Regions from separate parts of the Bacillus sp. Medicinal_06 genome, predicted to be linked through region 2. Evidence: predicted binding sites of a transcription regulator. Region 2 holds the regulator's gene; each other region holds the start of a gene.
The links. Region 2 encodes Rex, which represses fermentation and respiration genes when NADH is low (regulators of the CRP and FNR family bind a similar motif). Its sites were predicted from a motif close to TTGTGAAATATTTCACAA; they were not measured.

Region 1 (3,286 bases), on a different contig from region 2:
CTTTGCTTCGCTTCTAGCGTGAGCCTTTGTTTTTTCGGAATTGCTATTTTATTAAGACGGATGAATCGAAAACAAGCTTTACCATTCGGGCCGTTTATTGCACTGGGAACCGTCTGTTATTTGGTTATGGTATCTTTGGAGTAAAAGGAGAGATAGAGGATGAAAGTGTATATGGATGATCAAAGGCCTTGTCCATCCGGTTATGTTTTAGTAACAACGGTAGAAGAGGCTGTCAAAATTGTTAGAGACCATGATGTGAGTATTCTATCTCTCGACTATAATATGGGATGACGTCAGAAAAATGGTTTGAATTTTTTGGAAGTTTTTTGTACGGAAGGTCTTTACGTACAGGAAATTCATTTACATACAAATGATTCAATTGGTATGCAGTACATGTTAGAGCGGATAAAGTGAAACTTTAATCAGTAGGGAGCTTCATCCCCTACTGATTATTAGCCCTCACCAATCGGGCTTTTACGTGCAGTTGATCCTCCACCTAACTTCTTTGCTCTCATTGAATTTTGAGGTGGAGGTCTTACTGCACGTTAATGCGGGGTAAATAAGGGAAAGGAAGCGGGAGATATTTCCCGAAATATACAAGTGAAATGTACAGGAAGTTAAAAAGCTCCAAGGGATCCTTGGAACTTTTTAGTGTTTCACATGTGCTTGTAAAGGTATAATTTCTTCTTGTTGAATTGCTTCTAAGTTACCTTCTGCCAACTTAGGCTCTGGATTTTTTATAGTTAAATAATGATATACCATACCAACAAATACGGATCCACCAATAATGTTACCAAGTGTAACCGGAATTAAGTTATGGATAGCACCAGCGAAAGAAATTGTATCAGGATGCGGTGATACTAAAGATAATGCAAATAGTGATAAGTTTGCAATGCTATGTTCATAACCAGATAAGAAGAAAGTGAAGACAAGAAACATCATGATCAGTATTTTTGCAGTATCGCCTTTTACTTGAGAAGGAAGGAAACATGCCAGGCACACCAGCCAGTTACATAAAATCGCTTTGAAAAATAATTGCATTGTAGGTGTTCCCATTTTTACTTCAACGACTTTGCTCATTAAATGTTCATGATCAATTGCTTCGAAAATACCAGTTGCATAAAATAGGAATGCGAAAAATACTGCACCTGCTAAATTACCCGCATAACAAGCACCCCAATTACGAAGTGTATCGATAATTGTAGTTTCTTTTCGCAGAGTTGCAACTGTAAAATACATTGTATTTCCTGTAAATAATTCAGCTCCACCATATATAATTAAGATAAGTGCAATTCCAAAAAACATAGAAGCTGCTAAATATGTTCCGGGTGAATTTGCGATATGAAAAAAGTTACCTAGTTTAAAACATAATACAATAATAAAGCCGATATAGATGCCAGCTAGTGCAGCGCGAATGAAGTATTGCGTTGGATTTGCATCCAGCATTTTTTTCTTCTTCTGCGCAAGTTGTACAACGTAAGCTAATCCTTGTTCTAGCATAAGTAATACGCTCCTTTAGTGCATTGTCTGTAAATACTCCTTATATGAATAAAGTACACGTATTTACTCCTAGATTCAATAAGTTTGTGCAATATTTCACAAAAAGGACATACCTTGAAAATGAAAGCGTTAACAAAATGTAGTATAATATCATATGTTTGTAAAAGCAGAGGGGTAGTTTTATGTAGTAAAGTGAAACCTAATGGATTAGTTAATGTGGAGTAAATGAAAAAGCGCTGTTGTTACAGCGCTTTTTCATCCAAATTCTTTTGTGAAGTTTCGACAGTTGTATCTTTTGAGAAGAACCAACCGCCAGCTGCAATTCCGATTAATACAATCCAGAATCCTAATTTCCATGGAGTAGACTCTGGGAAACTGTGTGGAATAACACCTAAAGCAGGGTGAGCTAATGTGTAAACAGCTAATTTAACACCAACCCAACCAACGATTAAGAAAGCAGCAGTTTCTAATCCAGGTTTGCGTTTTAATAGTTGTACGAAAGCAGTTGCAGCAAATCGCATAATAATTAATCCGATCATTCCGCCTGCAAAAATAACTAGGAATTGTCCTGTATCAAGGCTACCAATTGTACCAAGGCCTGTTTTTGGTAAAGTCATTGCTAATGCAACTGCCGCTAAAATAGAATCAACAGCAAACGCAATGTCAGCAACTTCAACTTTAAATACTGTCCACCAAAAATTTTCTTTTTTCTTTTTTGATTCTTTCTCTTCATTTTCCTCATGTGAATTCTTCTTAACGTATGTTTTGAATAAGTGGTTACCAGCGATAAACATTAAGTAAATCGCACCGATTGCTTGCACTTGCCATACGTCGACTAAGAAAGAAATCATAAACAATGACCCAAAGCGGAAGACGAAAGCTCCTGCTAAACCGTAAAACAATGCTTTTTTTCGTTTTTCTTCTGGTAAATGTTTTACCATGATAGCAAGAACTAGCGCATTATCAGCTGCCAAAATTCCTTCTAATGCAACTAAAATTAATAATACCCAACCATACTCCAATAATAATGATACATCCATGTACATTCTCCTCTCATTTGTATAAATATTAAACAAGTGAAGAGGTTCCCCACTGTTTAGTTTCCCCATACTCCAGCCTATCAACGGTGGAATAAGCTAGAAAATACAAAAAAGACCTCTGCCGTTGATAGGCAAAGGTCTTGCTAGACATATGTAATGAAAATGCCAACAAAGCCGGAAGAACTAGGTTCTACGTAATGACGACTTTGTTTCCAAGAATAAATTCTTGGACGCTACTCCCCTTTGGAGATATGCTATTGTATTTTCATTATATAAGTAATGTAAATGTTTGTCAACCCGTTAAAATGTCTTCGTTCGGATATTTTATCTTTCTTTGTTTTTTACGTGCAAAAGCAAATGCTAATGTTAAAGGGCCCATTTTTCCAAAAAACATCATAAATATAATCGTTAGCTTTCCGATTATTGTAAGCTTAGGGGTAAGTCCCATACTCAGACCAACAGTCCCAAATGCTGAGAATACTTCAAAGGCACTCATTAAGAGTGGAACTTGTTCGGTGATACTTAAAATTAATATAGCGAAGAAAATAAATGAGATTGAAATGACTACAATGGCAAGTGATTTTACAATCAAACCATCTTTGATTGATTTTTTAAAGATGACAATATCATTTTGTTCTTGCAAAAATTTAAGTACTCCTAATAACATAATTAAAAAGGTTGTTAATTTAATGCCTCCGCCTGTTGAAGCACTACCAGCTCCAATGAACATAAGTAACATCATGAGT
Region 2 (3,286 bases):
CACTAAATTTAATATCTTTTGCCATAATATTTGACCCCCTTGGATTTTTAAAATGTATATAATTAACCGATAACTGCTAAAATGTCACTTTCACGTAAAATCAAGTAGTCTGTACCTTCATATTTCACTTCAGTACCTGCATATTTTGAGAAGATGATAAGATCACCTGCTGCTACCTCTAAAGCAACACGCTCACCATTTTCAAGCACTCGACCAGTACCTACTGCAACAACTTTACCCTCTTGTGGTTTTTCTTTTGCAGTGTCTGGTAATACAATACCACTTGCTGTTTTTTCTTCTGCTTGAACAAGCTCAATTACAACGCGATCACCTAATGGCTTTAGCATGAACAATAACCTCCTCATTTTCCTATGTAAATTTTCTTTATTAGCACTCAAAGACTATGAGTGCTAACACACTTATAATAATAAATAATCTAAATTTCTTTTGCAAGTAAAAAAATCATAATTTTTTCGCAAATTACGATATAAACTTTTTCTATACAACAATAACAGCAATAATTCTCAAGAAAGCCTTTTTATATGAATCGGCTTTTCCACTTATCGTATGTTACAATATGAAGGATGCCATAAGTTATTTTCTCTATAGGTACTGCTTTTTCCTGTTATCTATTTCATTTTCAAATAAAGATTTACAAAAAAATAATAATACAAACAGTTATTACGTATCCCACGGCGGGATGTTCACATGTTTCCTCGCCTTATCTCATAAATTAGAGTTAGAAAGGATGGTTAACCCATTTGAAAAAACAATATTGGTGGATTATAGTTACATATATTCTGATGCAACTATCGGGAATTTTTGGCATATGGCTCCTTTTCAAAACAGGACTATATGATAATATGGCAGTTTCACGAGAGCAGAAAATGCAAATCATGGCTGGGCACTGGTCAATCATCAGCTTTTTTATTGCATTATGTATTATACTTTGGCTTCTTAGAACCGATATACGTGAAAGACATTTAGATACGAAGCGAGCTAGCATTCCTGCTACAATCGGCTGGATTTTTATCGGTTTCTTTTTAGCTATGTTTGCTCAAATACTTGCAGCTAATATTGAAATGCGATTATTAGGGATTAATCCTGGTTCTCAAAACACTCAAGATTTGATGGAAATAGCAAGAGCTACTCCATGGTTCCTTATTGTTATATCTATCATCGGTCCTATTTTAGAAGAGATTGTCTTTAGAAAGATTTTATTTGGAACACTCTATAAAAGATTTAATTTCTTTATCGCAGCCATTATTAGTTCGCTTGTTTTCGCGGCCATTCACTTTGATTTTACACACTTGTTAGTATACACTTCCATGGGGCTTGTTTTCGCTTTTCTATATGTGAAAACAAAACGAATCATCGTTCCTATTATGGCTCATGTCGCGATGAATACATTAGTCGCAATAACTCAAGTACTAGTAAGTAACGAACAAATACAAGAAATGATCAAACAAGCAGAAAAAATGCAAGGATTTATCGGAGGATTTTAAATATGAGGAACTCACCATTGTTCATGGCAGCACTGTATTTCCTTCTTGGATGTATCTTTACACGTTTCGCAATTACGAACGTTACAGATACAATTTGGAACTTTTGGACACTGCTGTTCGCTGCTATGGCAACAATTGATTTTAATTTGGCACTTCGACTTATCTTAGTCAAATTTACAAAGAAAAGGCAATAATAAAACGCAGAGGGATTTCCTCTGCGTTTTATTGTGGATAATTTTTCAAAAAATAAACGAGCGTTTGTAATTCTACAGCTAAATCAATATGATGAATTCTTATGTTTTCTGACACATTTAATCGTGCCGGTGTAAAATTTAAAATTCCATGTACATTTGTTTCGGCCAATCGATCTGCTACAGCTTGTGCAACGGTAGCAGGTACTGTTAATATTGCCACCTGTATATCATTTGTTAAACGTTCTTCTAATTCATCCAAATGATATACAGGAATTCCTCCGATTTCTTTTCCAACTTTCTCTTCATTGACATCAAACGCCATTTCAATCTTTGTATTATTATTTTTCGTGAAATTGTAATGTAAGAAAGCGGTCCCTAAATTACCCACTCCAATAAGTGCTACACGTGTTATATCATCTTGATCGAGCGTTTCTCGGAAGAATGATAGTAAATAATTCACATTATATCCATATCCCTTTTTCCCTAACGCTCCAAAATATGAAAAATCTCTCCGAATTGTTGCTGAGTCTACCTTTACCGCCTCACTCAATTCTGCCGATGAAACACGTTGCTTACCAGAAAGAGATAAATTTTGGATAAATCGATAGTATAGAGGCAATCGTTTGGCAGTGGCCTGTGGAATCTTTTGCTGATCCATGTAACCTCTCCTCTCTTCCTATCTTTGTTCACAGATTTAAAATAAATACATAAGTTTAGCACTTATGACTTTCCCTGTATAATAGAGAGAAGAATTCTCTCTTTATTTTAAACTATACACTATTTTTAGTATGATTGAGAAATATAAACATGGCAAAGTTAAGAAATTATTTGAGGTGAAAACATTGATTTTATTACAAGTGAATGGGCTTTCAAAATTATACGGTGCTGAAACAATTCTTGCAAACATTAAATTGGAAGTCCAAACAAAAGATCGAATTGCACTAGTTGGTCGAAATGGTGCTGGAAAATCTACATTATTAAAAATAATTGCCGGTGAATTATCTCACGATGGTGGAGAAATTATAAAGCCAAAAGATGTTTCTATTGGTTATTTAGCCCAAAATACAGGTTTGGAAACTTCTTTAACAATTTGGGATGAAATGCTTACCGTCTTTACACATCTGCAGCATATGGAGAAGAAACTTCGAAGGTTAGAGCAGGAAATGGGTAAGGAAGAGAACTTTTCAAATGCTGCTACGTACGAGAAATTACTCGCTGATTATGATCAATTACAGTTAGACTACAAAGATCAAGGTGGTTACCAATATGAAGCGGATATTCGCTCCATTTTAAGTGGACTTGGTTTTCCAGCGGAAACACACCAAACAACAATTTCCACATTAAGTGGCGGACAGAAAACAAGACTTGCTCTTGGGAAGCTACTATTAACAAAACCAGACTTACTCATCTTGGACGAACCAACAAACCATTTAGATATCGATACATTAACATGGCTTGAACAATATTTACAAGGCTATCCTGGAGCTATTTTAATCGTGTCCCACGATCGCTACTTTTTAGACAAGCTTGTTACACAAGTATATGAAATTTCTAATAAAGAGAGCAGACGATATGTTGGTAACTACA
Region 3 (3,286 bases), on a different contig from region 2:
CTTGTAGGTAGTTCTTCGGGAGCGGCATTTCATGCAAGCTTATTAGAAGCTGAAAAGGCAAAATCAGGTACAAACATTGTAACGATTTTTCCAGATAGCAGTGAGCGTTACTTAAGTAAAGATATATACAAAGGGTGGGAATAAAAATGAGAGCAAAAACAAAGTTAATTCATGGTATTCGCATAGGAGAACCTTCAACTGGATCTGTGAACGTACCAATTTATCAAACAAGTACGTATAAACAAGAAGCGGTTGGTAAACACCAAGGATACGAATATTCACGTACAGGAAATCCAACACGTGCAGCATTAGAAGAAATGATTGCAGTGCTAGAAAATGGTCATGCGGGATTTGCATTTGGATCAGGGATGGCTGCTATTACAGCAACGATTATGTTATTCTCAAAAGGAGATCATGTCATTTTAACAGATGACGTATACGGCGGAACATATCGTGTAATTACAAAAGTATTGAATCGATTTGGTATTGAACATACATTTGTAGATACAACAAATGTAGATGAAGTAGCAGAAGCAGTTCGTCCAAACACGAAAGCAATTTATGTAGAAACACCAACAAATCCACTATTAAAAATTACAGATATTAAGCAAATTTCTACATTTGCAAAAGAGAAAGGTTTACTAACAATTATTGATAATACATTCATGACGCCATACTGGCAGTCACCAATTTCTTTAGGAGCAGATATTGTGCTTCATAGTGCAACGAAATATTTAGGGGGACATAGCGATGTTGTTGCCGGACTAGTTGTTGTTAATAGCTCACAATTAGCAGAAGATCTTCATTTCGTTCAAAATTCAACAGGTGGCATTCTTGGACCGCAAGACAGCTTTTTATTACTTCGTGGTTTAAAAACATTAGGAATTCGTATGGAAGAGCATGAAACAAATTCACGCGCGATTGCTGAGTTTTTAAACAATCATCCAAAAGTAAATAAAGTATACTATCCAGGCCTTGAAGCACATCCAAATCATGCATTAGCGAAAGAGCAAGCTGGTGGATACGGTGCAATTATTTCATTTGATGTAGACAGCGAAGAAACGCTAAATAAAGTACTTGAGAAAGTACAGTACTTTACACTTGCTGAAAGTTTAGGAGCAGTAGAAAGCTTAATTTCTATTCCAGCACAAATGACTCACGCATCTATCCCAGCAGATCGCCGTAATGAGTTAGGAATTACCGATACATTAATCCGCATTTCTGTCGGCATTGAAGATGGGGAAGACTTAATTGAAGATTTAGCACAGGCTTTAGCATAATGGAAAAGCACTGCTCAAAGAGGGCGGTGCTTTTTTAAGGTTAATTTGTGAACTTTTTCACAAATTAGACACACACAAATAAAAATATTTCGTGTATAGTAAAAGCAAGAAATGATGCTTCACACATATATTTGTGAAATGTTTCACAAATAATAGAATTCATGTAGGAAAAGTAACTCTATTTTTTTTACGCTAATAAGGACTCATTAAGGCCGTGAGGGACTCTTTAAGACCAAGTAGCAGAATAGGAGGAATTTACATGGTAGTCAAAGAGAAAGTTGTAAATGAAATGCAAGAAATAACAGAGATGATTGACACGTTGGTGAAGAATGGTCAGGAAGCTTTACGAGCATTAGAGAATTTTACACAAGAGCAAATTGACGACATTGTACATGAAATGGCACTTGCGGGTGTAGACCAACATATGCCACTTGCAAAAATGGCTGTTGAGGAAACAGGGCGCGGTGTATATGAAGATAAATGTATCAAAAATATTTTTGCCACTGAATATATTTGGCACAGTATGAAAAAAGATAAAACAGTAGGAATCATTCATGAGGATCCCCATGAAGAAATGATAGAAATTGCAGAACCAGTCGGTGTAGTTGCTGGGGTAACACCAGTAACGAATCCAACTTCGACAACGATGTTTAAAGCGTTAATCGCAATGAAAACAAGAAATCCAATTATCTTTGCATTTCATCCTTCCGCACAAAATTGTTCGATTGCAGCGGCTAAAACGTTATATGATGCAGCAGTGAAGGCGGGGGCGCCAAATGGCTGTATTCAATGGGTTGATAAACCTTCTGTTGAGGCGACAAAGCAATTAATGAATCATGAAGGTGTTGCACTCGTTCTAGCAACTGGAGGCGCGGGGATGGTGAAATCAGCGTATTCTACTGGTAAACCAGCCTTAGGCGTAGGACCTGGAAACGTACCTTGTTATATAGAAAAATCTGCACATGTAAAACGTGCTGTAAATGATTTAATTTTATCAAAAACATTTGATAACGGTATGATTTGTGCTTCTGAACAAGCAATCATTGTAGACAAAGAAATTTACAATCATGTGAAAGAAGAAATGATAGCAAATAATTGTTACTTTGTAACAGAAGATGAACGGAAAAAATTAGAGAAACTTGTCATTAATGAAAATACATGTGCAGTAAATAGTGATATTGTTGGGAAATCAGCATATTATATTGCGGCATTAGTGGGAATTACTGTACCAGAAGATACAAAAATGCTGGTTGCTGAAGTTAAAGGCGTAGGTGCTGATTACCCACTATCTCGTGAAAAACTAAGCCCGGTATTAGCTTGTGTAAAAGCGAATTCACTGGAAGAAGGATTTACATATTGTGAAGGTATGTTAGATCTTGGTGGTTTAGGACATTCAGCAGTTATTCATTCGACAAATAAAGAAGTACAAAAACAATTTGGTTTACGTATGAAAGCGTGCCGTCTCATTGTAAATGCTCCGTCATCACAAGGCGGAATTGGTGATATATATAATGCATTTATTCCATCACTTACACTTGGATGCGGTTCATATGGAAAGAACTCTGTTTCTCAAAACGTAACGGCAACACATCTATTAAATATAAAAAGACTTGCAAGTAGAAAAAAGAATATGCAGTGGTTCAAATTACCACCTAAAATTTATTTTGAAAAGCATGCGACAGGATATTTAGAAAATATGCCGAATATTTCACGAGCATTTATTGTAACGGATCCTGGAATGGTTGAGCATGGATATGTCGATACAGTAACGCACTATTTACGTAAACATACAAATGATGTAAAGGTGGAAGTATTCTTTGAAGTAGAGCCAGATCCATCAGATGAAACGGTATTTAAAGGTGCCGAAATGATGAGAAGCTTCAAGCCGGATGTGATAATCGCTCTTGGTGGTGGATCGGCAATGGATGCAGCAAAAGGAATGTGGCTCTTCTATGAGCATCCAGAAACAACATTCTTTGGCATTAAGCAGAAGTTTTTAGATATAA

Region 1: a site for Rex is predicted at 1,585-1,602, ahead of AC1M36_RS15265 (formate/nitrite transporter family protein). Genes of this name have one in related genera too.
Region 3: a site for Rex is predicted at 1,412-1,429, ahead of adhE (bifunctional acetaldehyde-CoA/alcohol dehydrogenase). Genes of this name have one in related genera too.

What each region holds. Positions count from the first base shown of each region.
Region 1 is NZ_JBWYHD010000005.1:446,163-449,448, reverse strand. It holds gene AC1M36_RS15275 (prepilin peptidase) at 1-144, shown strand, start outside; partial or broken gene AC1M36_RS15270 (cyclic-phosphate processing receiver domain-containing protein) at 160-414, shown strand; gene AC1M36_RS15265 (formate/nitrite transporter family protein) at 649-1,500, opposite strand; gene AC1M36_RS15260 (TerC family protein) at 1,743-2,540, opposite strand; yybP-ykoY riboswitch at 2,620-2,794, opposite strand; gene AC1M36_RS15255 (TrkH family potassium uptake protein) at 2,833-3,286, opposite strand, start outside.
Region 2 is NZ_JBWYHD010000030.1:4,395-7,680, reverse strand. It holds gene groL (chaperonin GroEL) at 1-25, opposite strand, end outside; gene groES (co-chaperone GroES) at 63-347, opposite strand; gene AC1M36_RS27600 (CPBP family intramembrane glutamic endopeptidase) at 762-1,505, shown strand; gene AC1M36_RS27595 (YdiK family protein) at 1,508-1,699, shown strand; gene AC1M36_RS27590 (redox-sensing transcriptional repressor Rex) at 1,728-2,357, opposite strand; gene AC1M36_RS27585 (ABC-F family ATP-binding cassette domain-containing protein) at 2,542-3,286, shown strand, end outside.
Region 3 is NZ_JBWYHD010000002.1:522,636-525,921, forward strand. It holds gene AC1M36_RS06270 (O-acetylserine dependent cystathionine beta-synthase) at 1-144, shown strand, start outside; gene AC1M36_RS06275 (bifunctional cystathionine gamma-lyase/homocysteine desulfhydrase) at 147-1,280, shown strand; gene adhE (bifunctional acetaldehyde-CoA/alcohol dehydrogenase) at 1,540-3,286, shown strand, end outside.